Regions from separate parts of the Brevibacterium sp. FAM 27836 genome, predicted to be linked through region 1. Evidence: predicted binding sites of a transcription regulator. Region 1 holds the regulator's gene; the other holds the start of a gene.

Region 1 (14,574 bases):
ATGCGCACTCCGCTGAAGTATCAGCGCACGCGTGACGCTGCGCATCTCAAAGCCGCGTATCTGGAATCAGCCGATCATGAGACCCGAACAGCCTTCCTCAACGATCACATCGCCCATTGGACTTCTGAACTGAAGTGTTGGGAAGACGAGATCGACAAGATCGACACACTGACCACACCTATGCTCCAGCGGCGACTGGAAGTGACCCGCCCCGAAGACCGCGAGAAGACGATCGCGTTCAAGCGATTCGCCTATGAAGGACTGGCCGAGAAGGCACGAACCGAGATCGCGTGGGCGCAGAGGGGCCTCGAGCTGGCGAAGAGATTCGGTCCCTGATCGGAGACTGTATCGAGCCGCCGAGGTCCACCGATAGGATGGTGCCATGAGCACTCCGGATACCCCGTTCGCCGCCTGGACCGATGTCTCCTTCCTCAAGGGACACGGCACGCAGAATGACTTCGTCCTGCTGTCCGACGATGACAGCGAACTCGAGATGCATCCGGAAACCGTGGCCACACTGGCCGACCGGCGAGCCGGGCTCGGCGCCGACGGCATCATCCGCATCGTCCGGTCCGCCGCCAGCGGCATCCCCGGCGCAGCCGAGCAGGCCGCAGCCGGCGCCGAATGGTTCATGGACTACTACAACAACGACGGCAGCCTGTCCGAGATGTGCGGCAACGGTGTGCGTGTCTTCGCCCACGTGCTCGTGACCAGCGGTCGCGTTCCGGCCGATACCCGCGACATCCTCGTCGGCACCCGCGACGGAATCAAAACCGTGCGCACCACCCTCAACCCGGCACTCGGCGTCCAGACCGGCGACGACGTCGTCGGCACGGGAGCGTCGGGACCCGGCTCGGCCAGCGACGCCTGGTACACGATCGACATGGGCGACTGGTCACTCGACCCGTCGAGCTCGGTGCTCGTGACCACCGGCGGCGTCGAAGTCGCTCGACCCGGACTGCGCGTGTCCACCGGCAATCCGCATACGGTCGTCGCGCTGGCCGAACACTCCGAACTCTCTGCCGCCGATCTGCGTGACGCCCCGGTCCTCGACCCGGTGCCCGCGGACGGTTCGAACGTCGAATACATCGTCATGGAGCCCGCTCGCTCCGACGTTGCCGGAGGAGAGGGCGCACTGCGCATGCGGGTGTTCGAACGCGGAGTCGGCGAGACCCGCTCCTGCGGCACCGGCGCATGCGCCGCAGCGATCGCCGCCCACCACTGGGCGGGGGAGACCTCGCCGCTGCAGTGGCGCGTCGACGTGCCCGGCGGACAGCTGCGCATCGAGATCGACCCGAACCCCGAGGGCACGAGCGGACGTGTCAGCCTCGCGGGCCCCGCGACCCTCGTCGCCAGCGGCACCATCAGCTGAGGCGCGAGCGGACCGCACTTCGTACGCGCAGCCGAGCCCGACCTCGGCGAGGGAAGACCTCAGCCTCGGCGCGGAATGACGTGTCGAACCGAAGACTCAGCCGCGGTGGACGGTGAGGACGCGAAAGCCCTTCGACGAACCCGTGCGTTCGATCGTGAACCCGTCCCCGAGCATCTGCGCGATCCATTTCTGCAGGGAATCGGCCCCGAGGTTCTTCGACACGACGAGATCGGCCCGACCGCCCGGCGCCAGTCGCGGCAGCCAGGTCTCAAGCAGTTCGTGGAGGGCGGCCTTGCCGATGCGGATCGGGGGATTGGACCGGATGGCGGAGAACTGGAGGTCCGCGGGGATCTGCTCGGCGGTGACGGGAGCAATCGAATCGAGTCCGAGCCGGCGCGCGTTCGCCGCTGTCGTCTCCAGGGACCGGGAGTTCACGTCGAGTGCCCACACTCGCAGGGCCACCTCGGCGTCCTTGGCCTCCAATGCGGTGTGCAGGGCGATCGGCCCCCACCCGCAGCCGAGGTCGAGGACATCACCGGTCGGCGGTTCGGGCAGATGCCGCAGCAGCACGGCGGTGCCGAGATCGAGGCGAGTCGGTGAGAACGTGCCTGATACGGTTTCGACGGTGACCTCGCGGCCGGCCAATTCGAGGCGCAGTTCGCGGGTCTTGGCCTCACTGCTCGGAGATTCGGTGAAATAGTGCTCTGACACCACTTCAGTCTAGACGGCTGTGGGAGAATTGATGGACACCATCGTCGGTGCGATGCGCCACCGTCGGTGCGCAGCAGGACCACGCCCACACGATCAGTACCGTGCGGGCGGCAGAGAACAAAGGAATGAATGACGTCTGAAGACAAGGAGCGTCGCAACGCGATGCTCGACCGTGTGCTCTCCCGAGGCGCCCAGGCCCTGGACGATCACGACACCACCCGCGAGGACGACCAGTTCGACCTCGCCGAGCGTGCCGCACTCACCCGTGTGGCCGGACTCTCCACCGAACTCGAAGACATCACCGAGGTCGAATACCGCCAGGTCCGACTCGAACGCGTCGTGCTCGCCGGCATCTGGAACACCACTCAGGCCGAAGCCGAGAACTCGATCCGTGAGCTCGCGGCGCTGGCCGAAACCGCCGGTTCGGACGTCCTCGACGCGCTCATCCAACGCCGTGACAAACCGGACCCCGGCACCTACCTCGGCAAAGGCAAGGCGAACGAACTCGCCGAGATCGTCGCCTCCGTCGGCGCCGACACCGTGATCATCGACTCCGAGCTCGCCCCCAGCCAGCGTCGCGGCCTCGAGGACGTCATCAAGGTCAAGGTCGTCGACCGTGTCGCCCTCATCCTCGACATCTTCGCCCAGCATGCGAAATCCCGTGAAGGCAAGGCCCAGGTCGAACTCGCCCAACTCGAATACCTCCTGCCGCGCCTGCGCGGTTGGGGCGAGTCGCTGTCCCGGCAGGCCGGCGGTCGTGTCGCCGGCGGTGCCGGAATCGGCTCCCGCGGACCCGGTGAGACGAAGATCGAACTCGACCGCCGCCGCATCCGCACCCGCATGTCCAAACTGCGCCGTGAGATCGCCGCAATGGCCCCGTCACGGGAGACGAAGCGGAAGAACCGCGCCCGCCACCATGTGCCCTCGGCCGCGATCGTCGGATACACGAACGCGGGCAAGTCCTCCCTGCTCAACCGGCTCACCGATGCCGAGGTGATGGTGCAGAACGCGCTGTTCGCCACCCTCGACCCGACCGTCCGACAGGCGAAGACCGCCGACGGCATCGTCTTCACCTACACCGACACCGTCGGTTTCGTCCGCAACCTGCCCCACCAGCTCGTCGAAGCCTTCCGCTCGACGCTCGAGGAGGCCGCCGGTTCGGATCTGCTCCTCCACGTCGTCGACGCCTCCCACCCGGACCCGCACGGGCAGATCCACGCCGTGCGCGAAGTCCTCAAAGACGTCGAGACCGGGGACATCCCCGAACTCCTCGTGTTCAACAAGTCCGATCTCGCCGAGGAGGCCGTGATCACCGGTCTGCGCGCGGAATATCCGAAGGCGCAGTTCGTCTCGGCCGTGACGAGGGAAGGCATCGACGCCCTCGTCGAGGCCATCGAGAGTCGGCTTCCCGCCCCGGACATCGACATGACGCTGCTCGTCCCCTATGAACGCGGCGACCTCGTGTCGAAGATCTACGCCCTGGGCACCGTCGAACACGAATCCCACGGGTCCGAAGGCACGAGCCTGCAGGTGAAGGTGCCGGCCGAAATCGTCGACGAGCTGCGTGAGTTCCAGCGTCCGGACCTGGTCATCGACGAGTGAAGGCTGTCGACGACCTCCTCGAATCCGCCGTTGGGGCCATCGGCGGATCGCCCAGGCAGGGTCAGCAGGATATGGCTCAAGCGGTCGCCTCGGCGGTCGACAAAGGCATCCACCTGCTCGTGCAGGCCGGCACCGGCACGGGCAAGTCCCTGGCCTACCTCGTGCCGGCGGCCGAATACGTCAATCGCACCGGCGGGAAGGTCGTCGTATCGACAGCGACCCTGGCGCTGCAGACGCAGATCATCCACCGTGACCTGCCGCGTCTGTTCAAAGCCGTGAAGAAGGACCTCGACCCGCTGCCGAGGGCCGCTCTGCTCAAGGGCCGACGGAACTATGTATGCAAGCACAAGCTCTCCGGCGGGTACCCCGACGAAGGCGAAGGAATGCTCTTCGACCTCGGTGCTGACGCCGAGGCGGGACGCAAACCGGCCGAACGCTCCGGCCTGGGCGAGGAGATCCAGAGGATCCGCACCTGGGAGAAGACCACAGACACCGGTGACCGTGATGACCTCATGCCCGGTGTCAGCGACCGCGCCTGGTCGCAGGTGTCCGTCAACGCCTTCGACTGCCTCGGATCGAACTGCCCCCTGTTCACCGAATGCTTCGCTGAGATCGCCCGGAACAAGGCCGCCGAGGCGGACATCGTCGTGACCAACCATGCGCTGCTGGCCATCGACGCCTTCGGCGAATCGAACGTGCTGCCCGAACACGATGTCATCATCATCGACGAGGCCCACGAGCTCAAGGACCGGGTGACCAACGCCCTGTCCGGGCAGATCAACACGAGCATGCTCTCGGCCGCGACGAGTTCGGTGCGCAAACACACCACCGTCCAGGACGGGGTCGTCTCCCTTCTCGACTCCGCTGCGGCGGCACTCGAACGCGCACAGTCCTCGGTGCCCGAAGGACTCATCCTCCATATGAGCGAAGCCCTCGGGCTGGCATTGACGCAGATCCGCGACTCCGCCCGACAGATCATCAACGACATCGGAGGCAAGACCGAAGACGCCGATGCCGGCCGGCAGATGGCCAAGGCCCGGTGTCAGGAGATCTTCGAACTCGCCGAACGCTTCTGCGATCCGGGCAAGAACGACGTCATCTGGCTCTCGCGGTCGACATTCCGGGAGAAGGAGACGACGAACCTCGTCGTCGCACCCCTGAGTGTGGCCGGGACCATGCGCTCGGGCATCTTCGAAGAGTCCACCGTCGTGGCCACCTCGGCGACTCTGTCCTTGGGCGGGAACTTCGACGCGGTCGCCGCATCCTTGGGACTCTTCGGCCCCGACGCCCCGAAATGGGACAGCCTCGACGTCGGCTCGCCCTTCGACTACGGCAGACAGGGCATCCTCTACGTCGCCTCCCACCTGCCCAAACCCGGACGCAGCGGCCTGAGCGACGAAGCGCTCACCGAACTCGAAGAGCTCGTCAGAGCCTCGAACGGCGGGGCACTGGGACTGTTCTCCTCTCGGGCGGCGGCCAATGCCGCAGCCGAACACCTGCGGGAGAAATTCGATTTTCCGATCCTGCTCCAAGGAGATGACGGCCTGCCCGCACTCGTCTCCCAATTCACCGCCGATGACCAGACCTGCCTGTTCGGCACCATGTCACTCTGGCAGGGAGTCGACGTGCCGGGCCGGACGAACCGGCTGGTCATCATCGACCGGCTGCCGTTCCCGCGCCCCGACGACCCGCTCATGCAGGCCCGCGCGCGGGATGCCGATCAGCGGGGTGTCAACGGCTTCATGGCCGTCTCCGCCACACATGCCGCGCTGCGTCTGGCACAGGGAGCGGGTCGGCTCATCCGCTCGACCAAGGACAGGGGAGTGGTGGCCGTGCTCGATTCGCGGCTGCGTTCGGCCCGGTACTCCGGCTTCCTCGTCAACTCGATGCCGCGGATGTGGCCGACGACGAACGCTCAGCTCGTGCGCACGAGCCTGGCCCGCCTCGCCGAGTCCGAAACGGAATGACTAGGCACTGCGCCTCGACGACCGATCGCTCCGCCTGAATGGCAGAACGCCTGCGACCGATCCGGTCGCAGGCGTTCTGTGTTCGAGCGTTGAGTGCCGGGGCCGCCGGCAGTGTGCTCAGAGGCGGCGGATGACAGCGACGACGAGCCCCATGATCTGGGCGTAGGTGCCGTCGATCGGCTCATAGTTCTCGTTCTGCGGCATCAGCCACTGCTCACCCGCCTTGCGCTTGAGCGTCTTCACGGTCGCCTCGCCGTCGAGCAGCGCCGCAACGATCTGGCCGTTGTCCGCGGTGTGCTGCTTGCGCACGACCACCCAGTCGTCGTGGCAGATGGCGGCTTCGATCATCGAATCGCCGACGACCTTGAGCAGGAACATCTCACCGGAGCCGACGACCTGCGTCGGCAGCGAGAAGATGTCATCGACTTCCTGTTCGGCGAGGATCGGGCCACCGGCGGCGATCCGTCCGACGACCGGCACCTGCACGGTGTTGTTGGCAAGCTCTTCGAACTTCGCCCGCTCCGCCTCTTCCTCTTCGAACGGATTGACGACCTCGATGGCGCGCGGGCGCTTCGGATCGCGGCGGACATAACCGAGACGTTCGAGCTGGGAGAGCTGGTGGGCCACGCTCGAGAGCGAAGCGAGTCCGGCGGCCTTGCCGATCTCGCGCATGCTCGGCGGGTAGCCGTTGGTCACGACAGCGCGTTCGATGGTTTCGAGCACGAGACGCTGACGTGGGGTGAGGCGGAAGTCGTCTTCGCCGGTCGAACCCTCAGGGATCTGAATCTCGTCGTCATCGCTGCGAGCGGCAGCGATCTCACTGGCAACATCTTCGTTGCGAGGCCGGCCTCTGCCTCGTTTGTTCTGAACCATTGCTCGTTCCCCTTCGTTCTATTCCCTGCCGCTGGACGCCGTGATCTCCGCTTCGAAGATTCTCGTGTCAGTGCCGGCTGAGATGGTTCTGACAGATCAATCAACAACGCTGGTTCCCTCTCATTGTCGCATAGATGTTCGAGTTGGACTGGACATTTGTTCGATTGGCATGTTGAATAGAACAGACGTTCTACCGATTGCTGGTGGAATCGTACGAATGAAAGAGGTAATGCGATGTCTGCACAGAACACCGGGCTGCGCCTGACCACTCGTGGACGCCAGGCGGTTCGCCTTCTCCGGACCCTGCTCATTGCTCTCGTCGTCATCGGCGGAGCGCTCCTCCTCGCCACCCAGTCGTTCTCGGCCGCAGCGGTCGCCGAACCGGAATCCGAGAGCATCGGCATCGAAGCCGACGCGGTCGTCGTCGGTGAAGGCGAGTCGCTGTGGACCGTGGCCTCGAGCCTCGGACTTGATCGCGATACCCGCGATGTCGTGGCCGATATCGTCGACATCAACCATCTGACGACTCCGACCGTCCACCCTGGCCAGACCCTCGACGTCCCCGTCCGCTGAGGGCCGGCCGGGTGAGACCGGCAGCCGCGCAGCGTGGCAACGTGCGAGGTCGCCGGGGAGCTGCTTTCGGCCGCATCGGGCCGGAGCTCCGATGTCGGATCTCGAGGCTCGACCCGCCGCCGGAGCGGTGGGAGTCTCTCGGTAGACTGATCGCGTGGGAAACATCGAATCTTTGCCAGTGCGTGCCGACCTCGTCGGGCTCAAGCCCTACGGGGCTCCGCACCTCGACGTGCCGGTCCAGCTCAACGTCAATGAGAACGCCTATCCGCTCCCGGACGTCGTCGTCGACAGCATGCGTGCCGCCGTCAACAATCACTTCTCCGGGCTCAACCGCTACCCGGACCGGGAATTCACTGCGCTGCGCGAACACCTCGTCACCTATCTCAACGGTGTCAACGAACGCGCAGGAGACACAGTCGCACTCGAACCCGGCATGATCTGGGCAGCCAACGGTTCGAACGAAGTCCTCAGCCACATCGTCCAGGCCTTCGGCGGCCCGGGCCGCACCGTCCTCGGCTTCACCCCGTCCTACTCCATGCATCCGCTCATCACGACCGGGACCGGAGCCGAATGGAGGCACGTCGACCGCAGGGACGACTTCACCCTCGACGCTGAGACCGTCGCCGCCGAGGTCGCACGGGTCGACCCCGATATCGTCTTCCTCTGCACCCCGAACAACCCGACAGGCACCTCGATCGGCCTCGACGTCATCGACGCCGCCTACGAGAACTGTTCGGGCATCGTCATCGTCGATGAGGCCTACGCGGAATTCTCCCGCCCGGCCGCATCCTCGGCGATGACCCTGCTCGACGGCCGTCCGCGCCTCGTCGTGTCCCGCACCATGAGCAAGGCCTTCGCCTGTGCCGGGCTGCGCTTGGGCTATGCCATCGCCGCCCCCGAACTCATCGACACCCTCCGCCTTGTCCGTCTGCCCTACCACCTGTCCGAGGTCACACAGGTCCTTGCCTGCACCGCCCTCGAACACGCCGACGTGCTGCTCGGCAACGTCGACCGGCTCATCGACTCCCGCAACCGCATGTCGGAGCATCTCGCTGAAGTCGGCTTCACCGTCCACGACAGCGATTCGAACTTCGTGCTCTTCGGCAACATCTCCTCACCGGCACGACTGTGGCAGGAGCTGCTCGACCGCGGCGTGCTCATCCGCGACATCGGCATCGCCGGCCACGCCCGCGTCAACGCCGGCACCGAGGATGAGACCGACGCGTTCCTTCGCGCCATCGATGAGATCCTCGCCGAGTCCCCGGACATCCTCGCCGAACGACCGACGTCTCCGCCCAGCTCAACGGCTCCCAGCGCGGCTCCCTCCGGCTCAGCTCCGTCATCCTCCGCCCCGACGAAAGGCACACCATGAGGCAGGCCCAGAACTCACGCACCACCTCCGAGTCCACGGTGTCCGTGTCCGTCGACCTCGACGGCACCGGCACCTCGAACATCTCGACCAGCGTGCCGTTCTTCGACCATATGCTCACCGCCCTGGCGAAGCACTCGATGATCGACCTCGACGTGACTGCCACCGGCGACACCCATATCGATGTCCACCACACCGTCGAAGACACGTCGATCGTGCTCGGCCAGACTCTGCGTGAAGCCCTCGGCGACAAGATCGGCATCCGTCGCTACGGCTTCGCCGCGGTTCCACTCGACGAAGCCCTGGCCCAGTGTGTCGTCGACGTCTCCGGTCGCCCCTACTTCGTCCACGCAGGCGAACCCGACGGTCAGCAGTACCACCTCATCGGCGGTCACTTCACCGGTTCGATGACCTCCCACTCGCTCGAATCCATCGCCTTCCACGGCGGACTGACCGTCCACCTCGACCTCGTGCGCGGTCGCGATCCGCACCACATCGTCGAAGCCCAGTTCAAGGCCTTCGCCCGTGCCCTGCGCGAAGCCGTGGAAGAAGACCCCCGCAGCAATTCCGTTCCCAGCACCAAGGGAGTCCTGTGAGCACGACCGTTCTCGTGACCCCCTTCGGGGTCGCCCAGCAGCTGGCCGCAGCCTGCGTGCTGTCGAACATCCACGGCACCATCGTTCCGATCGGGGAGTTCACCGGAATCGTCCTCGCCGACACCGATGTGCAGGCCGGCAACGAGGCGGCTGCCGCGATCTCGAAGCTCGCGGGCAAACATGAGGTCCTCCTCCTCGTCCGCAGTGAAGAGCAGATCGATGCCGGACATTACCGTCACGGCAACCGCGAATCCGATGTTCCCGCCGGGCTGGCTCTGAAGAACCTGCCCGATGTGCTCGAAGGTCTCCTGCTCGAAACCGTCGCCGCCGAAGACGTCGACGGCAATATCCCGACGAGTTCGATGACGAAGCTGCAGGCCAGCGCCGCCACCATGACGCCGGGACGTGCCGCGGTGGCCCGCACCGCGCTGCTGTGGATCGTCGCCGCGGTCCTCGCCGGTCTCGTCGCTGCCTTCGGCGTCGCATTGGGCCTCGGCGGCAACACCGTCGCCTGGGTCGTCGCCGTCTTCGGTGCCATCGTCCTCGGATTCTCCCTGTGGCGGATCTGGTCGGTGCTGAGCAAGGGCGCAAAGCGATGACGACGGTCGCGGTCCTCGACTACGGCGCCGGAAACGTCCGCTCCGCTGTGCGCGCGGCCGCTGCCGCCGGCGCCGAGGTGACACTGACGGCCGACCACGACGTCATCAACGACTCCGATGGTCTCCTCGTCCCCGGCGTCGGTGCCTTCTCCGCCGTCATGACGGGACTGCAGAACGTCGGGGGAGGCGAACTCATCCGGACCCGCCATGCACAGGGCCGTCCGCTGCTGGGCATCTGCGTGGGCCTGCAGGTGTTCTTCGCCCGAGGCGAGGAACACGGCGTGCAGACCGACGGCATCGGCCTGTGGCCGGGAGCCGTCACCGGCCTCAAGGCCCCGGTCGTTCCTCACATGGGCTGGTCGCAGGTCTCCGCGCCGGAGGACTCGCAGATGTTCGCCGGCATCCGCGAGGAGCGCTTCTACTTCGTCCACTCCTATGCCGCGACCCAGCCGCCTCCCGACACCAAGGTGACCACGGCCCGACACGGCAGCGACTTCATCGCCGCCGTCGAAGACGACACCACCTGGGCGGCCCAATTCCATCCGGAGAAATCCGCCGAAGCGGGAGCGCAGCTGCTGCGCAACTGGATCGGCACGTTCTCGTAGAGCCCCGCTCAGTTCCTGACCGAGCGCACCGACTAGCATTGCCCGAAACCCCTGGCACCCTTCGCAGAAAGGTCACAATGACAGAGACCCCGAACAAGCTCGTCCTCCTTCCCGCAGTCGACGTCGCCGACGGCAAAGCCGTCCGGCTCGTCCAGGGTGAAGCCGGCACCGAAACCGACTACGGTTCACCCATCGACGCGGCTCAGGACTTCGAGAGCAGGGGAGCCGAGTGGATCCACCTCGTCGACCTCGATGCCGCCTTCGGCCGCGGTTCGAACTCGGACCTGCTCAACCAGGTCGTCAAGGCCGTGGGGATCAAGGTCGAACTCTCCGGCGGAATCCGCGACACCGAAAGCCTCGAGCGCGCACTCGACACCGGCGCCGAACGCGTGAACATCGGCACCGCGGCACTGGAGAACCCGGAGTGGACGGCTGAGATGATCTCCCGCTTCGGCGACCAGGTCGCCATCGGACTCGACGTCCGCGGCACGACGCTGGCCGCCCGCGGCTGGACGCAGGACGGCGGAGACCTCTACGAAGTTCTGGAGACCCTCGAAGCGGCCGGCTGCTCTCGCTACGTCGTCACCGATGTCCGCAAGGACGGCACCCTGCAGGGCCCCAACGTCGAACTGCTCAAGTCCCTGGCCGAGAAGACCGAGACCCCGATCGTCGCCTCCGGCGGTGTCTCCAGCCTCGACGATCTGCGTGCCCTGCGTGAGCTCGTGCCCTTCGGCGTCGACTCGGCGATCGTGGGAAAGGCACTCTACGCCGGCAAGTTCACTCTGGAAGAGGCCCTCGACGTCGCAGGACGGTGAGCCGGTGAGCACACACTCGCACGGTCCAGAGGACTCCCATCAGCCCACGGACTCGGCCGGACAGGCCTGGGCCGGGCGGGAGCTCAAACCCAACCCGTTCTCCGGGGACTCCGGACTGGCCGACACCGCACTGCTGGAAGCGTTGAACCAGGTCGCACAAACGCCCCTGGAACCCGCCGCACACCAGCAGGTCGTCACGGCACTGTCCGGGGCCCGGCTCTACGCCCCGATCGTGCCGATGGTCGTCGACCAGGAGGTCGGAGAGAACGGGCTCATGGCCGACAACTCTTCGGAGATGGCGATGGTCCGTCTTCAGGCCGAGGACGGACGCGAGTGCACGCCCGGCTTCTCCGGCATTCCGCCGCTGACCGCCTGGCACCCGGATGCGCGTCCCGTGCCGATCGAATCCGAACGGCTCGTGCTCGGTGCGATCGAGGCCGAATCCCAGCTCGTCGTCCTCGACCCGGGAGCCGAGCCCTCGTTCCTGCTGCGCCGGCCGTCCATGTTCGCCTTCGTCCAGTCCCAGCCCTGGACCCCGTCCTGGGCCGACGCCGAGGTGGCCCGGCGTCTGCGTGCCATCGCCGAGTCGTTTCCGTGGCTGGCTCGGCTGGGCGTCAGCCCCGGCAGCAACTCCGTCCACTTCGCAGGACCGGAGCTCGGCATCACCCTCGGCGTCGAATCCGAGGTGCCGCAGGAAGAGGTGCGCCGGTTCCAGGAGACCGTCGCCGCCGATGAGGAGCTCGTCGCGAAGATCGACTCCCTCGCCATCCGCATCATCGAAGCCTGAGACTCACCGAACCCCGGCATCGACGAGACCCCGACGGACACCGGATCATGCGGTGCCGCCTCGGCGGATTCGGACATGACGGGATCGGAAATGACGGAATCGGGTGTGCCACAACGGCAAGACACCTATGCTTACAGCCATGAGTGGAATCCGTGATCTCAATCACCCGACCGCACCGGACGAGAGCTACCTCGACCAGATGGCCCACCAGACCCGGATTCGGGCCGAAGCGGCCGCCGACTGGGACTCGGACTTCGCCGGTGCCCCGGAGACGAGCCGCACCGGAATCGCCGCAGGCCTCGAGGCCGCACAGAGCGAGCTGAAGGACCTGCTCCACACGATCCATACGCTGGCCGAGACCGCCTTCGTCGAATTCGAATCCGTCGCCGCAATCGCCTCGGTACTGGACAAGCACGGCATCGACGTCGAGACGGGACTGTACGGGGTCGAGACGACGCTGCGGGCCACGACCGGTTCCGGGCAGGGTCGGACCATTGCGATCCTCGCCGAATACGACGCCCTGCCCGAGATCGGACACGCCTGCGGACACAACATCATCGCCACCGCGGGAGTCGGCGCCTTCCTCGCACTCCACGCACTGTATGAGAAGGATCCCGAGGCTGTGCCGGGCACCGTCGTGCTGCTGGGCACCCCGGCAGAAGAGGGGCACTCGGGCAAGGAGGTCATGGCCCGGGCCGGTGCCTTCGACGGTCTCGATGCGGCGATCATGGTCCACGGCTACGGTTACGACTGCGCCGACCAGGTGTGGTTGGGACGGCGACTGCTCACCGTCACCTACTCCGGCATCGCAGCCCACGCCTCGGCGCAGCCGTTCATGGGCCGCAACGCCCTCGACGCGGCGAACCTCTTCTACCAGGGACTCGGCCTGCTGCGGCAGCAGATGCCCCCGATCTCGCGCCTGCACGCCGTGATCACCGACGGCGGCACCCGACCGTCGATCATCACCGAGGCCGCCACGGTCCAGTGCTACGTCCGGTCGAAGTTCCCAGAAACGCTCAAGGAGCTCTCGGACCGGGTCGAAGACGCCGCGCAGGGTGCTGCACTGATGACCGGCACCGGAGTCGACGTCGCCTGGGACGAACACCCGCCGTCGCTGCCCGTGCGCGCGAACTCGGCGCTGACCCGACGTTGGGCAGAGCACGAACAGGCCCGCGGGCGGTCTCCGCTTCCCCGCGGTGTCCTCGACGAGTCGATCGCCGCATCCACAGACTTCGGCAACGTCTCCTACCGGATCCCCGGCATTCACCCGCTCATCAAGACCGCCGACGCCGAGGTGGCCCTGCACACCCGTGAATTCGCCGAAGCCGCGAAGACCCCGGCCGCAGAGTCAGCAGCGAGCGACGCGGCCTATGGACTGGCGTGTACGGCCCTGGACTTCCTCGTCGACGATGCCCTGGCCGCCGAAGTCGCCGAAGAGTTCGCTCGAGACGGGGGAGCCATCGACGTCGAGAACTACTTCGCCTGATCGCCTGAGGACTCTGACCACCGCAAGAAAGAGAGCATCCATGTCAACGACGACACAGGGCAAGGTCGGCATCGGGCAGCGACTGCTGGACTGGGTCGAGAACGTCGGCAACAAGCTGCCGGAGCCCTTCACCCTCTTCCTCGGTCTGTTCATCATCACCGGGCTGGTCTCGACGGCGATGGCGATGGCCGGGGTCTCGGTCACCATCCCCGGCGATGACGAGACCATCGCGATCAAAGGACTGTTCACCGGTGAGGGACTGTCGTGGCTGACGACGACGATGGGGGAGAACTACCTCGGATTCCCGCCGCTGGCCACCGTGCTGCCGATCCTCTTGGCCGTCGGTGTCGCTGAGAAGTCGGGAATGCTCGCCGCGGCCGTGCGCATCGCCTTCGGCAGGAGTCCACGCTGGCTGCTGCCCTACGCCGTCGGGTTCGTCGGAGTCACCGGGTCGATCATGTCCGACTCTGCGTTCATCATCATCCCGCCCTTGGCCGCGCTCGTGTTCAAAGCCGCCGGTCGCCACCCGATGGCCGGGCTCATCGGCGGATTCGCCGCCACCGGTGCCGGATATTCGACGTCGATCGTGCCGACGAGCCTCGATGCGCTGTTCGCCGGCATCACCACCTCGGTGATGGACACCCTGCCGAACACCGACTTCACGGCCGTCAACCCCGTGTCGAACTACTACTTCAACATCGCGTCGTCGATCGTGCTGGCCATCGTCGCCGGATTCATCATCGACCGTCTCATCGAACCGAACATGATCCGCCGAGGCGTCCCCCGCGAATACGCGAATGCAGGAGCTCAGGGGCTGGCGAAAGAGTATCGAGCGGACAACCCGTACGGCGAATCCGGGAGCGCAGGCGGTGGCGAAGCCGAGGACGAAGAGTCCGAGATCAGGGCCGAACTCGAACCGCAGGAGAAGCGGGGTCTGATCTGGGCTGTTCTCGCAGCGCTGCTGCTGACCGCGCTGATCCTGTTCTCCGTGCTCATCCCGAACTCGCCGTGGCGCAACGAGGACGGCGGATTCCTGCCGGAGTCACCGCTGCTGTCATCGATCGTGTTCATCGTCTTCGCCTACTTCATGCTCATGGGAGTCGTCTACGGATTCGCCGTGCGCACCGTGCGGTCGATGAACGATCTGGTGAGGATGATGAGTCAGTCGATTATCGACATGATGTCATTCCTCATCCTTGCGTTCATCCTCGGCCAGTTC
Region 2 (14,574 bases), 1.7 Mb from region 1:
TGCTGGCGAAGGCCGATCAGGTCCGTGCCGCGCTCGAGGACCCGCGGGTCAACCTCGACTCCCCGAACCGGCTGCTGTCCTCCCTGCACAATGCCGGCATCAACGTCGCCTCGACTTCGAAATGGGAGCTGAGCGGCAGCGAGCATCCGGCGATCGCACCTCTGCTCGAATACAAGAAGATGGCGCGGCTGCTGAGCGCCAACGGCTGGCATTGGCTCGATGAGTGGGTGGATGAGGGTCGCTATCGGCCGGTCTATGTGCCCGGCGGCGTCGTCACCGGTCGTTGGGCGGCCAGTGGGGGAGGGGCTCTGCAGATTCCGCGGCAGCTGCGCCCGGCCCTGCGCGCCGACCACGGATGGCGTCTCGTCTCCGCCGACGTCGCTCAGCTCGAACCCCGTGCGCTCGCCGCCATGTCCGGGGACCGGGCGATGGCCGCGGCCGGGTTCGGCAAAGACCTGTACTCCGGGCTCGTCGATGCCGGAGTCGTGGCCACGCGGCAGGAGGCGAAGATCGCGGTGCTCGGTGCCATGTACGGTTCGACGACCGGTGAGGCGGGTGCCTTGGTGCCCCGCCTGCGTGCGAATTTCCCCGCCGCGATGCATCTCGTCGATTCCGCCGCCGAGGTGGGAGTGCGTGGGGGAGTCGTGTCCACCTGGCTGGGGCGGACCTCCCCGCCGCCGAGCGAGGGCTGGCAGCGCCTGCAGAAGGCCGCGAACCGCTTCGACGCCACCGGCGTCGATGAGCAGCGGGCCCGTCGGGCCGCCGGTGACCAGGGACGGTTCACCCGCAACTTCGTCGTCCAGGGCACCGCCGCCGAATGGGCGCTGGCCTGGCTCGCCGATCTGCGGCTGCGTTTGGCCCGGCTGCCCGCAATCGACGGAGGCAGCGACGGAGGGTCGGGATCGATAGGTCGGTCGGCTGTCGAACCGGCGGCTGCGGAACCGGCGGCCGCCTCGGGACCGGTGTTCTCACGTCGCGCCCACCTTGTCTTCTTCCTCCACGATGAGGTCATCGTCCACGCCCCGGCCGAGCAGGCCGAACGGGCGGCGGAGGAGATCAGGGCGGCGGCCGCCTCGGCGGGCCGTCTGCTCTTCGGTGATGCCCCCGTCGATTTCCCTCTCGAGCTGAACATCGGGCAGCGCGCGACCAAGGACTGAGTCGGTTCGAAGACCGCCCTGGGGCGAGGACTGAGCCGGTGGGAGCCCGATTCGAGCACTGAGTGCGAACTGAAAGATCAGTGCCGATGCATGGAATAGACTGCGGGCGTCAGGCGCTGGACGATGGGGCCCAGTTTCGCATATCCGAACAAGGAGAGCACATGAGCATCAGCGTCAAGGCACTGCAGAAGACCGGGCCGGACCAGCCGTTTTCCGTCACGACCATCCAGCGGCGCGACCCGCGTCCCGACGACGTCGTCATCGACATCAGGGCCGCGGGCATCTGCCACAGCGACATCCACACCATCCGCAACGAATGGGGTGAGGCGAACTTCCCGCTGACCGTCGGCCATGAGATCGCCGGCGTCGTCGAAGCCGTCGGCTCCGAGGTCACAGGGTGGAAGGTCGGCGACCGTGTGGGAGTCGGCTGCATGGTCGACTCCTGCGGCGAATGCGAGGAGTGCCGGGCCGGCCAGGAGCAGAACTGCTTCACGGGCAGTGTCGGCACCTACAACGTCGAAGACGTCGACGGCACGATCACGCAGGGCGGTTACGCTCAGAAGGTCGTCGTCAACGAACGCTTCGTGTGCCGCATTCCCGATTCCCTCGACTTCGACGTCGCCGCCCCGCTGCTGTGCGCGGGCATCACCACCTACCAGCCGCTGGCCCGGTGGGGCGCCGGTGAGAAGAAGAACGGCGCACCCAAGCAGGTCGCTGTCGTCGGGCTCGGCGGGCTCGGCCACATGGGTGTGCAGATCGCCGCGGCCATGGGCGCCGAGGTGACCGTTCTCTCACGCACGCTCAACAAGGAAGCCGATGCGCTCGCCCTCGGTGCGAAGCGGATGCTCGCCACCACCGAGGACGGCTTCTTCCGCCGGCACAACGGCGAATTCGACCTCATCCTCAACACGATCAGCGCCGACATCCCCGTCGACCGCTACCTCCACCTGCTGGGGCCGCGTGGAGTCATGGCCGTCGTCGGACTGCCGCCGGAGAAGCAGAAGCTGTCCTTCGGTTCGATCATCGGCGGGGCCAAGGTGCTCGCCGGATCGAACATCGGCGGCATCGCCGAGACCCAGGAGATGCTCGACTTCTGCGCCGAGCACGGCATCGCCGCGAAGATCGAGACGATCCCCGTCACCGAGGCGGACGCCGCCTACGACAGGGTCGTGGCCGGAGATGTGCGCTTCCGCGTCGTCATCGACACCGCGAGCTTCGACGATGTCGAAGCAGTCTGAGCGAAGTCATCTGAGTCGAGGTCGCTGAACAGTGGTGAGGGGGTGGGTTCGATGACAGGGTCGAAGAGGCGGGTGCGGACCGTGCCCTTGGCGCTGCTCATCCTCTACACGATCTTCATCGGCCTCGTCACGCTCACCCCGAACCAGCTCGACACGGGTTCCGGTTCATTCATCGCCCGACTGCTCGAGTTCCTCGCCTCTCACCCGGTGACGGCGTGGATCGACTACGACATCCTCGAGAAGCTCGCGAACGTCGGCATGTTCGTTCCCTTCGGTCTGCTCGTCGCGCTCCAGTGCGGACGCAGCCGCTGGTGGGTCGGCTGGGTCACGGGGATCGCCTTCACCTGCCTCATCGAAGGCACGCAGGCGACCCTGCTCTCGCCCACCCGCTTCGCCACGATCAGCGACCTCGTGACGAACAGCCTCGGTGCCGGGATCGGCGCGCTGCTCGGGCTCATCGTCATGACCATCTGGCCGCCGAGGTGGGACGACGAACCCATCGATCACGAGGTCCGTTGAGGACGTTCCAACCCCATCGTTCACGAGATCCGTTGACCGCTCTCCAAGGATTCGGCCGTATGTTGGACGGTGATGACAGATCGTGATCAGCGCACCGTCGGTGCGCCGCTGGCCCTTCTCGTTCTCTACACCCTCTTCATCGCCGCCATCACGCTGACCCCGCAGCAGATGGGCACCGGCCCGGACACCCTCATCGGGTACGCACTCGACCTCTTCGCCGCTCACCGGGAGACGGCCTGGCTGACCTACGAACGGGTCGAGAAGCTCGGCAATGTGGCGATGATCATTCCCTTCGGCTTCCTTGCCGCCCTGCATTTCGGGCGCAGCCGCTGGTGGTTCGGGTTCCTCTTCGGTGCGGGCTTCAGCGCCGCCATCGAGATCTTCCAGGGCACCGTGCTCACGCAGACCCGGTTCGCCACGCTCAGCGACCTCGTCACGAACACGATCGGCGCGGGCATCGGCGCGCTCCTCGGCCTGTGCTGCATGGCCGTATGGCCGAAGCGGAGGGCGCGAAGTGATTCAGGCCGGGAGCTCGCGGCCGTCTAGGGAGTATGCCGGATATCGGATCTCCCCCAGTCGTTCTCCGGATTCTCAGCCGTTCTCCGGAGCCTCGAGGGCCGCGATGCACAGACCGAGCGCCTCGGTGACCATCGTCCGCGTCTCTTCGTCGAGTGGCGAGACCATCCGGTCCGAGATCGCCTCGACTCGCGACGCCGCCCGGTCGAGCAGCCTTTCGCCCGCCGGGGTGAGACGCGTGGGCAGGACACGACCGGAGTCGGCCTTCACCGGGCGGGTGACGAGTTCGCGGTCCTGCATTCCGCGCAGAAGAGTGTTCATCGTCTGCCGGGTGACGAAGGCGCCGCGGGCAAGCTCGGAATTCGACGCTCCCGGCCGCCTGCGCAGCTGCTCGAGGCAGTTGTACTGCGGCGTGGTCAGCCCCAGCGGTCGCAGCGTCTCGTCCATCCGAGACCGCAGCGCCGTCTGCAGGTGCTTGAGCTGATAGCCGAGGTGGGATTCGAGCGCCACCGGTGCCGCATCGTTCGTCCGCCCATCAGTGTCCGTCTCCACATCGTGACTCTCTGAACCTTGACCCATGTAAGTATTCTGACATACATTTGCTGATGTCAGGATGCTGACATTTAACGAATAAAGAGTTCCGTCAAGCGGCGGGGTGCCGAAAGAGCAGGGAGAACGTCATGAATGCGTCAGCCAGCACTGAGTCAGCCAATGCGGAGTCAGTCAGAGCAGGGTCGGCCGGCACGGGGTCGGTCGGCACAGTGAGCGGTCCGGACTTCATCGCCGTGCAGGTGCGCGATGTCGAAGCGGCCGCCGGGTTCTACGAATCGAAGCTCGGACTCACTCGCGCCCCATCCGCACCTCCCGGAGCGGTCGTGTTCACCACCTCGCCGATCCCCTTCGCGGTGCGCGAACCGCTGCCCGGCGTCGATCTCGATTCCGGGGACCGTCCGGGGAACGGGGTAGCGTTGTGGCTGAGATGTGAAGATGCGCGCGCTCTCCATGACTCCCTCGCCGAGGCAGGGGTCGAGATCCTCCGCGCGCCGGCCCCCAGCCCCTTCGGTCTCACCTTCACGATCGCCGACCTCGACGGCTACGCGGTGACGTTCCACGACGCAGGGTGAGGGCAGCTCGCCCGTGTGCGCCGAGAGTCCGATCAGGCCTCGTCGGCAAGGTCCGCCGACGAGGTCTGTGAGTATCGCGGCCACCAGCAGTACACCCGGTCGGCGTATTCGCGGTATTCGTCGCCGAAGCGCTCATACAGGTCGGCCTCCTCGTGGGGGCGGATGAGCCAGTTCCACAGCAGCGAGCCGACGAGTGCGTAGACGACGACGAGCCATGAGCCGATGAGCACACCCATCGACACGCCTTGGACGATGCCCGCGATGGCCATCGGGTTGCGGACGAAGGAGTAGGGTCCGCGGGTGACCAGGTGGTTGGCCATCTGTCCGGGCAATGGGGTTCCGGAGCCGAAGTTCGCGATCGCGCGGGCCGACCACACTCCGATGACGCTGGAGAACGCGAGCAGAGCGAAGCCGAGGACGGCCACCAGGATCGGGAACTTGTAGGCGAGGCCCCATCGGTCCTCGAAGCTGTTGATGATCAGGGGGATGATGACGAGGAAGACGCTCCAGAAGATGACGACCTGGATCGTGGTGCGCACGAGCAGGTGGGAGCGCACGCGGGTGTGCGAACTGTGGAAGGCGAAGGGGCCGATGAGGAGCTTCTCGGACGGGATGCGGCCGTAGAGCATGAGGGCGCCGGCGAGCACGCTGCCGAGCGCGGCGAGGATCATGAGTACGGCACCGAGTCCCGCCTCGGTGGTGGCGGTCGCGTAGATGATCATGCCGAGGGCGACGAGCACACTCCAGCCCGTGGCGATCCACACGGCCCAGCGGAAGTTGAGCGCGGCCAGGGCCGAGCCGATGACGAAGAGCGGGATGTCGACGATGGCGATGATCAGCGGGTCGATTCCGCCCAGCGTCGCCGTCTGCACGGCGGGGATCGTCGCGGTGCCCAGCCACCACGCGGCCCCCGCGAGGGCCTGGAGCGCGAAGTACATGCGACCGTGGAAGATGCGCAGCCGCTTCTTCGGTTTGTTCACCTCGGTGACATGGCGGTTCATGCGATCACCGTCCCGCGGAAGCACACGGTCGTGGCGCCGCCGACCCAGATCTCATCGTCGTCTCGGGTGATCGAGATGACCCCGGCGCGGCCGAGCGCGGTGCCCTGAGTGGCCGTATAGGAGTCCGGGGCGAGGCCGGCGCCGATGAGCCACTGCGCGACGGAAGCATTGAGGCTGCCGGTGACGGGGTCTTCGGCGACGCCGACGCCGGGGACGAAGGCGCGGATCTCATATTCGTGCGCCGAGGCGGCCGGATGGGAGCCGAGGACACCGAGCTTGGCATCGGGGACCGCCGAGAAGTCGGGGGACAGAGCGAGCACCTGTTCGGCGCTGCGCAGCCGCACGGCCGCCCAGCCGGGGCCGTTGTCGACCCACTGATGATCGAGGATGTTGCCGCGATCGACGCCGAGGGCCGCTGCGATCTGCGCCACGTACGCTTCGTCGAGCTCACCGGTGCGCAGGCGTTCGGGAGCGGCGAAGGCGAGGGTGGGGCCGCCTCGGCGAATGTCGACGAGTCCGGCACCGCATTCCTGGACGATTCGGCCCTCCTGCTTGGGTGTGCCTCCGGCGTCGAGCCAGGCCGCGGCCGAACCGAGGGTGGGGTGGCCGGCGAAGGGCAGTTCCCGGTGCGGAGTGAAGATCCGCAGGCGGTAGTCGGCGGCGGGGTCCGTGGGGGAGAGGACGAAAGTGGTCTCGGACAGGTTCGTCCAATTGGCGATCCGCGCCATCTGCTCGTCATCGAGGTCATCGGACTCGAGAATGACGGCAACGGGATTGCCGCGGTAGGCAACTGCGGAGAAGACGTCGACCTGGGCGAATGGGCGGTTCTGGGACAATGACACTCCTTCGGAGACGTGGCGCACGCAGCGAACGGGGGATCGTGCGGCCACTTCTCTCAGTGTAGAGGCCCGGGGCGAGTCCACGGACCGCCGCACCCTGGCACGGGCGCGTCGGTTCCACTATGTGGCGCCCGTCGGTCCGCAGGTCGCCACCTCGGTGCCGGTCCGCCGGTCGCCACCTCGGTGTCGGTGCCGGTGCGCGGTCGACGGGACTGGGCGCGCGATTGCATAATGAGGCATGGTCAAAGGTGCTTCAGCAGGGGGCCGACCGCCCCACATCGGTGTGATCGGCGGCGGGTTCATGGGGCGCGTCCACAGTCGGGCAGCGCGTGCGGCCGGGGCCGTGCTCGACACCGTCGCCACGTCCGGGCCCACCGGCAGCGCCCGGGCGGCTGCCGAACTCGGGTTCGCGGATTCCGCATCTGTCGACGAACTCATCGACCGGTCTCTCGACATCGTCCACGTGTGCACTCCCAACGATGTCCACGCCGAACAGTCGCTGCGGGCGCTCGATGCCGGTTCCGCGATCATCTGCGAGAAGCCGTTGGCGACCGATTCGCCATCTGCCCGGGCCGTGCTCGCTCGCGCCGAGGAGCAGGGACTGGCCGGGACCGTCCCCTTCGTCTACCGCTTCCATCCGATGGTCCGCGAGGCTCGTGCCCGCTTTCGCGCCGGTGGAGCCGGCCGGCTGCTCACCGTCGACGCCGGGTATCTGCAGGACTGGCTGCTCGGCGCCGACGATGAGAACTGGCGCGTCGAATCGGCCCGCGGCGGACCCTCACGTGCGTTCGCGGACATCGGCTCCCACCTCGTCGACCTCATCGAGTTCATCGTCGACGACCGCATCTCGTCCCTGGTGGCGACGACACGGACCGTCCACCCTCGCCGAGGCGGGGCCTCCGTGGCGACGGAAGACACCGTGGCCGTCACCGCCGAATTCGCTGGTGGAGCCATCGGCACGCTGCTCGTGTCCCAGTTGGCACCGGGACGGAAGAATTCGCTCACCGTCGAGATCGCCGGCACCGAGGCGAGCCTCCGGTTCGACCAGGAGCAGCCGGAACGTCTGTGGTGGGGACGCCGAGACGAGAGTCGCCTCCTTGTCCGTGATCCCGAAACGATGCACGCCGATGCCGCGAGACTGTGTGCGGTCCCGGCCGGCCACGCGCAGGGATATCAGGACGCCTTCAACTCCTTCGTCGCCGACTCCTACTCGTACTTCGCCGGCGGTGATCCGGAGGGACTGCCCACACTCCGCGACGGAGTCCGCGCGGTGCTCGTGACAGAAGCGGTCCTGAAATCGGTGTCGACCCGAGCCTGGGTCGACGTCGAAGCGGTGTGAGGGTCGTTCGTTCCCGGGCCGCCACTGCGGTTGAACCCGGGCCATCACTGCGGTTGAGTGAGACCTGAGGACGTCACCGCGGTTGAGTGAGACCTGAGGACGTCGCACAGGCTCGATTCGTAGACTGAGCCGCTATGGACTTCAAGCAGGCAACGGCGACGTGGTGGGACGCGATCACCTCGGGATTCGGGCGCCAGGACGGACTCGAGCTCGACGTGGTCGGGCTCGTCCTCGTCATCGGACTGCCCCTCCTCGTGACGCTGACCCCGGGCATCTGGCGCTTCTTCGGTCTTTTCGTCACCTTCGTCCACGAACTCGGCCACGCATTTGCCGCCCTCACCACCGGACGCGTGGTGAAGGGGATCTCGCTGAATTTCGATCATTCGGGGCAGATGAACTCCTTCGGCCGAGTCGGCTTCTCAGCCACCTGGGCGGGGTTCTGGGGATATCCGGCACCGGGCGTTCTCGGTCTCGTCCTCATCACCTCGGCGGTCTTCGGGTGGGCCCCGCTGGCGCTGTCGGTGGGGGCGTTGATTCTGCTCGTGGCGCTCCTCTTCATCCGGAACTTCGCGGGTGCGATCATCGCCGTGATCACCGCGATCGCGGCCCAGCTCGTCGTCGTAGTCCTGCCGCTCGAATGGATCGCTGTCTTCGTCGCCGCGCTCGGCACCGCGCTGACGGTCGGTTCGCTCAGGGACCTCGTCAAGATCATCCGCGTCCATACCCGCCGCCGACGCGTGCAGCAGTCCGATGCCTATATCCTCGCCCAGGATTCGCGACTGCCGGCCGGTGCCTGGCTGACTCTGTTCGCGCTGGTCATCATCGTGTGCGCGCTCGCCTCCGCGCGCATTCTGTACACGGCGGTATCGATCGGGTCGCTGTGACCTGACGGACCGGTCGCTCGGGTCGCTGCGGTTGACCATGTGCGCGGCATGGGGCCGTGTTCTCATGTCCGTGGCGGATGGCAGAATCGAACCATGGCAGCTCACCCGAAATTCTCCGCCGTTCTCTTCGACTGCGATGGGGTCCTCGTCGACTCCGAAAGCATCACCAACGGTGTTCTGCATGCCATGCTCGTCGAACTCGGCTGGCAGCTGACCGCCGAGGAGTGCATCGCCCGGTTCGTCGGGAAGATGCTCCGCGACGAGGCCGACATCATCGAGGAACACACCGGATTCCGGATCGACGATGAGTGGATGACTGAATTCCGTCGGCGCCGCAACGCGGGGCTCGAGGCCTCACTCCAAGCGATCCCGGGAGTCGTGGAAACGGTGCACCGCCTCGCTGAGTCCTATCCGAACAGGATCGCGTGCGCATCGGGCGCAGACCGTCCGAAGATCGAACTTCAGCTGCGGAAGGTCGGACTCTTCGATGCGTTCGGCGGCCGGATCTTCTCCGGCATGGAGCAGCCGAACTCGAAGCCGTCCCCCGACGTCTACCTCGCGGCTGCCGAATCCTTGGGCATCGACCCCGCCGAGGCTGCCGTGATCGAAGATTCGCCCACCGGAGTGATGGCCGGTGTTGCGGCAGGATCCCGTGTGCTCGGGTTCTGCCCGGATTCGCCGGTCCATCACAGCGTCGATACGCTGCTGGCCGTCGGAGCGGCCGAGACGTTCGCAACGATGGGCGATCTGCCGGGCCTGCTCCTGGAGTAGCCGCGAGGACGCCGCAGGAGCATGACCCAACGGCTGAAGGGGCAAGGGCTGAGCCTCGTGTCCGCTTTCGAGAAGTGTCGGGTTCAGCGCCGTTTGTCTTCGAACAAACGTCTGCAAATAGCAATCAAAAATAGATCACTTCGGTTTGTAATCGAATTGTGACATTCATTGATCTGGTTCTGAAGTAGAATAGAGCCAAGGCATTCACATCGACGTGAAGGGCGGCGAGACCGATGAAGGATCCCCAGGATCCGAGCAACGACGGTCTTGAGCCTGCCTCAAACGATTCTTCGAACGAGTCCTCGAGTGACCCTTCGATCGAAGGCTCCAATGGCTCCTCCATTGAGCCGTCTTCCCTAACGGCCCCGTCTTCCCCTCCGCCGCTGGTCGGCCCCGAATCACCGCGTCGCCTCGATGTCGACCCTGACTCGCCCATGGCCGTGGTTGCGAGCATCGCACGACTGAGCACCGGAGCACGCATCGCAGAACTCCAGGCCGTCGCCGGTCTCTTCCTCGCCGAGGTCGTCGATCGGCTCCGCTATGCTCCCGAGGGCGAGATCTACCACCACGCCACCTTCACCGAGACGGTGGACCGCTTCATCACTGCCCGCGACGGGGAGCCGAAAGACGCACCCTCCGAGCCCGACGGTGATGAGCCAGAAAGCGACGAGTCCGACAACGCTGAGGCGCACGGCGTCGATCCCAGCGCCGTCGGCAACGTCGAGTCCGACAGTGCTGGGTCCGGAAACGTCGAGAGCGACGGTGCGGAGCCAGACGACGCTGAGGCGACCGAAGTCGAGCCCACCGCGGCTGCCTCGCCGAAGCAGCTTCCGAATTTCCCGAAGTTCCAGCTCTACCGGTCGTTCAATTCGTGGGCGCACGAATTCGCCGCAAAAGAAGAAGTCGCCGAACTGACTGCAGTCCTCGGCGCGACGATCGAGGGTGCATACAACGAGATCACGAACGCTCTCACTCTGGTCTTCGGACTGCCGAAGTTCCTCGACCGCTGCCTCAACGGAGAGTTCACTATCGAGCATGTGCTCGTCGCGGCACGGGCCGTGAAGGACGTCGAGTTCGAGTACGTCCCGCGTCTCGACACCTACCTCGGACAGCGTCGCGCCGACATCACCATCGAAACCTTCAGGAAGTCCCTGAACCTCAAGATAGCGTCTCTCGTTCCGGTCGAGGATCGTCTCGAAGTCGCGGCGAGGCGTCGTCGTGTGGACATCACGACCTACGCCGACGGAACCGCTTCGGTGATGCTGTCGGGCCCTGCCGTGGAACTGCAGGCTTTCTTCCTGCGCATCGAGGCGTTCGCGCGCGCCATCCGCAACGGAAACATCTCCGCGTTCACCGATCAGGATGTGTCCGGAATCGATGTCGGCGAGCAGGACAGCATCGCCGCCCTGATGTTCGACATCGCCACGCGAGCGACCCCGCAGATGGTCATCGCCGTGACAGCTCATGACACAACGACCGGAGAGACCTCCACGAAAGAGGTCGCTCTCGACTCCATCGAGACCGGCGACCGCAAAGCCCCCATCTCGGCCGGCGCGGTCGACCGCGCAGCTCGGGCGGCCACACAGGAAGCCGAAGAATCGGCAGGAGCCGGCGTCGAGGTGAGGTCGATCATCAAACTCGCCATGCCCACCCACGGACAATGGGTGCGTGAGCAGGCGAAGATGATGGTGACGGTTCCCTATCTCACCGCAGTCGGCCGCTCGGGGCTTCCGGGAATGTTTTCGGACGGTGCTCCCGTGCCCGCCGATGCTGCGAAAGCTCTGGCCGGCGACAGTCCCACCTGGCATCGGATACTCACCGACCCGGCGACCGGCACCCCGATCGACGCGCGCTCGAAGAGCTACTACATCCCGGCGGATGTCCGCGCTCCGCTGACCGGGAAGTGGCAGTCATGTTCTGTGCCGGGGTGCACCCGTCGCGCCGAGACCTCGGAAATCGACCACATCATCCCGTTCGACCACGACGATCCCGTACGAGGCGGCCAGACGACGTTCGACAATCTCCACCCACTGTGTCGGACTCATCATCAGCTCAAGACCGACCGCAAGTTCTCCATCCGCACGACCGCAGCTGGGGCCGTGGAGTATGCCTTCGCTCATGATGTCGTCACGACAATTCACCCGCCGGATAACCCGATCAACGCCGAGCACGCATGGCAGGTGGAGAACTATGACCAATTGCCGGACCGGCTGGCGGTCGACGAAGAGCCCGCCCCCGAAGCAGGGGACCGGTGCGACTTCGACGACCTGTCCGGCTTCGGTGGCTGGGCGGGTGGCGGTAGGGTCACCCCGTTCGAGGCTGACTCTGCCTGCACCGCGCGCACAGGTTCCCCGCCCAGCACTGATACCCCGCGCACGGGCGCCCCGCCCGGCACGGACACCTCGCGCAAGGACACCTCGCTCAGTATGGACAGCCCGCTCAGCACGGGCGCAGGGGATGAGTGGGCCGACCGCACGGACGGCGGCGAGGGATCGGTCCTGCGTTACACCTCGGAGACCGGCACTGCTTCGGAGACCGACACTGGGGCGACCGCCGGCGGAGACCGGCGAAGTTCGAAGGCTCGCCGGTCACGGGAAGCGCAGGAGTCGATCTGGACCGTGAGCTGGGATCCGGAGAACCCGCCGCCGTTCTGACCCACCCCGCGCTGTTACGACCGACCCCGCGCCGAGGTTCTGGCAGGGACAGGGATCAGCCCTTGTCTTCCTCCTCGATCAGCCGACGCACGTCATCCTGAGTCTTGACCTCGCCCTTCTTCGCCGCCTCGATGACCTTCTCGTGCTGTGCATCGGTGACGACCGGAATCTCTTCACCGTTGCAATCGACGATCTTGCCGTCCTTGACGGTGTCGCCCTCGGTGAGGATGGCCTCGTTGTCGATCAGCCGCTGCAGCTCCTCCTGGCGGATGACCCGTCCGGTGCCCGCCACGAAGACCGACCGATCCGTTCGATCCTTCGACTTCACACCGATGTGGTTGAAGACGAGGTTGAGCAGCACCGCCATGAGCGTCGCCGAGGAGATTCCCGAGTGCAGGATGATGCCGACCCACGAGGGGAAGGAAGTGTAGAAATCGGGCTCGACGACCGGGATGATTCCGAAGGCCAGGGACACTGCGACGATGATCATATTGAGGTTGCCCTCATAATCGACCTTCGCGAGAGTGCGGATGCCTGAAGCGGCGACCGTGCCGAAGAGGACGATGCCAGCGCCGCCGAGCACCGGGGTCGGCACCGCCGCGACAACTCCGCCCATCACCGGCAACAGGCCGAGGATGACGAGGATGGCACCACCGGCGGTGACCACGAAACGCGACTTCACACCGGTGATCGCCACCAGCCCGACATTCTGAGCGAACGCCGACTGAGTGAAGGAGTTGAAGACCGGCGACACCGCCGAAGACAGCATGTCGGCACGCAGACCCGAGGCGATGCGCTTCGAGTCGACCTTGGTCCGCACGATCTCGCCGACCGCGATGATATCCGCGGTCGTCTCGGCGAACGTGACGATGACGACGATGAACATCGAGATGATCGCGGCGGCCGAAAATGTTGGCATACCAAACGCGAAAGGCTGCGGGAAGGCAAAGATTCCGCGATCGAGCACGTGTGAGAAGTCGGCCCACCCGAAGATGAGGCAGCCGATGGTGCCGAGAACGATCGCCAACAGGATCGACAGGCGCGAGACCATCGCCACCGGGATGCGGCTGAGGACGAGCACGATGGCCAAGGTGACCACTGCGATGAGGATATTGCGCATGCTGCCGTAATCGGCGGCCTCCGCGTCACCGCCCATCGCCCAGCCCGCGGCCACGGGCATGAGCGACAGACCGATCGTCGTGATGACCGTGCCGGTCACCACCGGCGGGAAGAACTTCACGATGAGCGCGAAGGCGGGTGCGACGACGAGGCCGATCACCGAGGCGACCAGGACCGAACCGAACACCGCGGGCAGACCGTCGCCACCCGCGAGGATCGACGTCATCGTGGCCACACCGGCGAACGAAACGCCCTGGACCAGCGGCAGCTGGGAGCCGAAGAAGGGCACGCCCACCGACTGCAGGATCGTCGCCAGACCGCCCATGAACAGGCACGAAGCGATGAGCACGCTGATGCCGTTGCCATCGAGGCCGGCGGCGTTTCCGATGATGAGCGGAACAGCGATGATTCCGCCGTACATGGTCAGCACATGCTGCAGGCCGTAGGCGAAGGAGCTGCCGACCGGAAGCCGTTCGTCCTCGGGACGATGCGACTGGGATTTGGCCGCCGATGCGCGGCCATTCTTAGGTGAGTGTTGGGATACCGACATCTATCTCTCCGTTGAGTTGTCCTCGAACGCTTACTGCTCCGCCCCGCGCCGAACCGATTGGTATTCCAGTTTCTGGACGGCAAGGTCGGTGTGGAGCTCCACTGTGACCGAGGAATCGGTTTCAGAATTCCGAAGTGCGAAACAAGATTTCCTTATCGCAAAACTCTAAAGGAATACCATTCGACGCGCAATACGTTTTCGTGACGTGCGGCACATGCTAGAGTCTCGCTCGTCGGTGTATTCGTCAAACGGCAACCTACTGATCGTTCGCTCAGTTCGGTGGCTCCGGATCATCGTACAGGCGAGTCGAACGGTCCGCACAGCCGGGTCGTTCGGACTCTCTGCACGATCGGGTCACAGCGCTGATGCGTCTGATCGTGGGTTCGGACGGCGCAGATGAACCGTGAGATCGGTATCTGCGGGCCAGTGATCGAGAGATCGGAGGGCCGAGACATCGGACGGCGGAGCAGCAGACGCCGGAAAACCTGAGCTGGTGGCGTCGACCCCCAGCGTTGTCGTCACTCATCACGGGCCATGCAGTGAGAACCGCAGGCCGAGCTTCGAGCTCCGAAAGGCGACGACATGACAGGCGATATGACACACGACATGACAGGCAGCGAGCGCGCGAACGCCGGTGGCCACACCGGAGACCCGACAGCGCGACTGTGGCTGCGCGATCCCTTGGCCGTCCACCTCGGTGCCGGTGTCGATCCTGATCGAGCGGCCCGCGGCATCGTCATCGACCGGTCCACGGGCACCATCGTCGAACTCGTGCCCGCCGGTGGGGAGCCGAGCGGTGGTGAGCCCAGCGATGCGGCTGGCTTCCGCGGCGAGGTCATCGACGCCTCCGCACACGTCATCAC

The links. The regulator LexA, encoded in region 1, represses DNA repair genes until DNA is damaged. The targets are predictions, from matches to a motif close to TCGAACANNTGTTCGA.
Region 2: the regulator LexA is predicted to act here: its motif matches at 9,667-9,682, upstream of ACSE4D_RS07925 (HNH endonuclease signature motif containing protein).

What each region holds. Positions count from the first base shown of each region.
Region 1 is NZ_CP195711.1:3,406,544-3,421,117, forward strand. Features, by position in the region: gene ACSE4D_RS15275 (PadR family transcriptional regulator) at 1-336, shown strand, start outside; gene dapF (diaminopimelate epimerase) at 383-1,372, shown strand; gene ACSE4D_RS15285 (class I SAM-dependent methyltransferase) at 1,469-2,083, opposite strand; gene hflX (GTPase HflX) at 2,213-3,685, shown strand; gene ACSE4D_RS15295 (ATP-dependent DNA helicase) at 3,682-5,652, shown strand; gene lexA (transcriptional repressor LexA) at 5,770-6,525, opposite strand; gene ACSE4D_RS15305 (LysM peptidoglycan-binding domain-containing protein) at 6,760-7,098, shown strand; gene ACSE4D_RS15310 (histidinol-phosphate transaminase) at 7,253-8,470, shown strand; gene hisB (imidazoleglycerol-phosphate dehydratase HisB) at 8,467-9,063, shown strand; gene ACSE4D_RS15320 (hypothetical protein) at 9,060-9,662, shown strand; gene hisH (imidazole glycerol phosphate synthase subunit HisH) at 9,659-10,267, shown strand; gene priA (bifunctional 1-(5-phosphoribosyl)-5-((5-phosphoribosylamino)methylideneamino)imidazole-4-carboxamide isomerase/phosphoribosylanthranilate isomerase PriA) at 10,345-11,082, shown strand; gene ACSE4D_RS15335 (SseB family protein) at 11,087-11,869, shown strand; gene ACSE4D_RS15340 (M20 family metallopeptidase) at 12,009-13,355, shown strand; gene ACSE4D_RS15345 (AbgT family transporter) at 13,396-14,574, shown strand, end outside.
Region 2 is NZ_CP195711.1:1,750,144-1,764,717, reverse strand. Features, by position in the region: gene ACSE4D_RS07980 (bifunctional 3'-5' exonuclease/DNA polymerase) at 1-1,157, shown strand, start outside; gene ACSE4D_RS07975 (NAD(P)-dependent alcohol dehydrogenase) at 1,319-2,395, shown strand; gene ACSE4D_RS07970 (VanZ family protein) at 2,447-2,914, shown strand; gene ACSE4D_RS07965 (VanZ family protein) at 2,987-3,460, shown strand; gene ACSE4D_RS07960 (MarR family winged helix-turn-helix transcriptional regulator) at 3,506-3,982, opposite strand; gene ACSE4D_RS07955 (VOC family protein) at 4,111-4,554, shown strand; gene ACSE4D_RS07950 (methyltransferase family protein) at 4,587-5,555, opposite strand; gene ACSE4D_RS07945 (PhzF family phenazine biosynthesis protein) at 5,552-6,391, opposite strand; gene ACSE4D_RS07940 (Gfo/Idh/MocA family protein) at 6,633-7,733, shown strand; gene ACSE4D_RS07935 (M50 family metallopeptidase) at 7,868-8,617, shown strand; gene ACSE4D_RS07930 (HAD family hydrolase) at 8,711-9,388, shown strand; gene ACSE4D_RS07925 (HNH endonuclease signature motif containing protein) at 9,823-12,042, shown strand; gene ACSE4D_RS07920 (nucleobase:cation symporter-2 family protein) at 12,098-13,711, opposite strand; gene ACSE4D_RS07915 (8-oxoguanine deaminase) at 14,318-14,574, shown strand, end outside.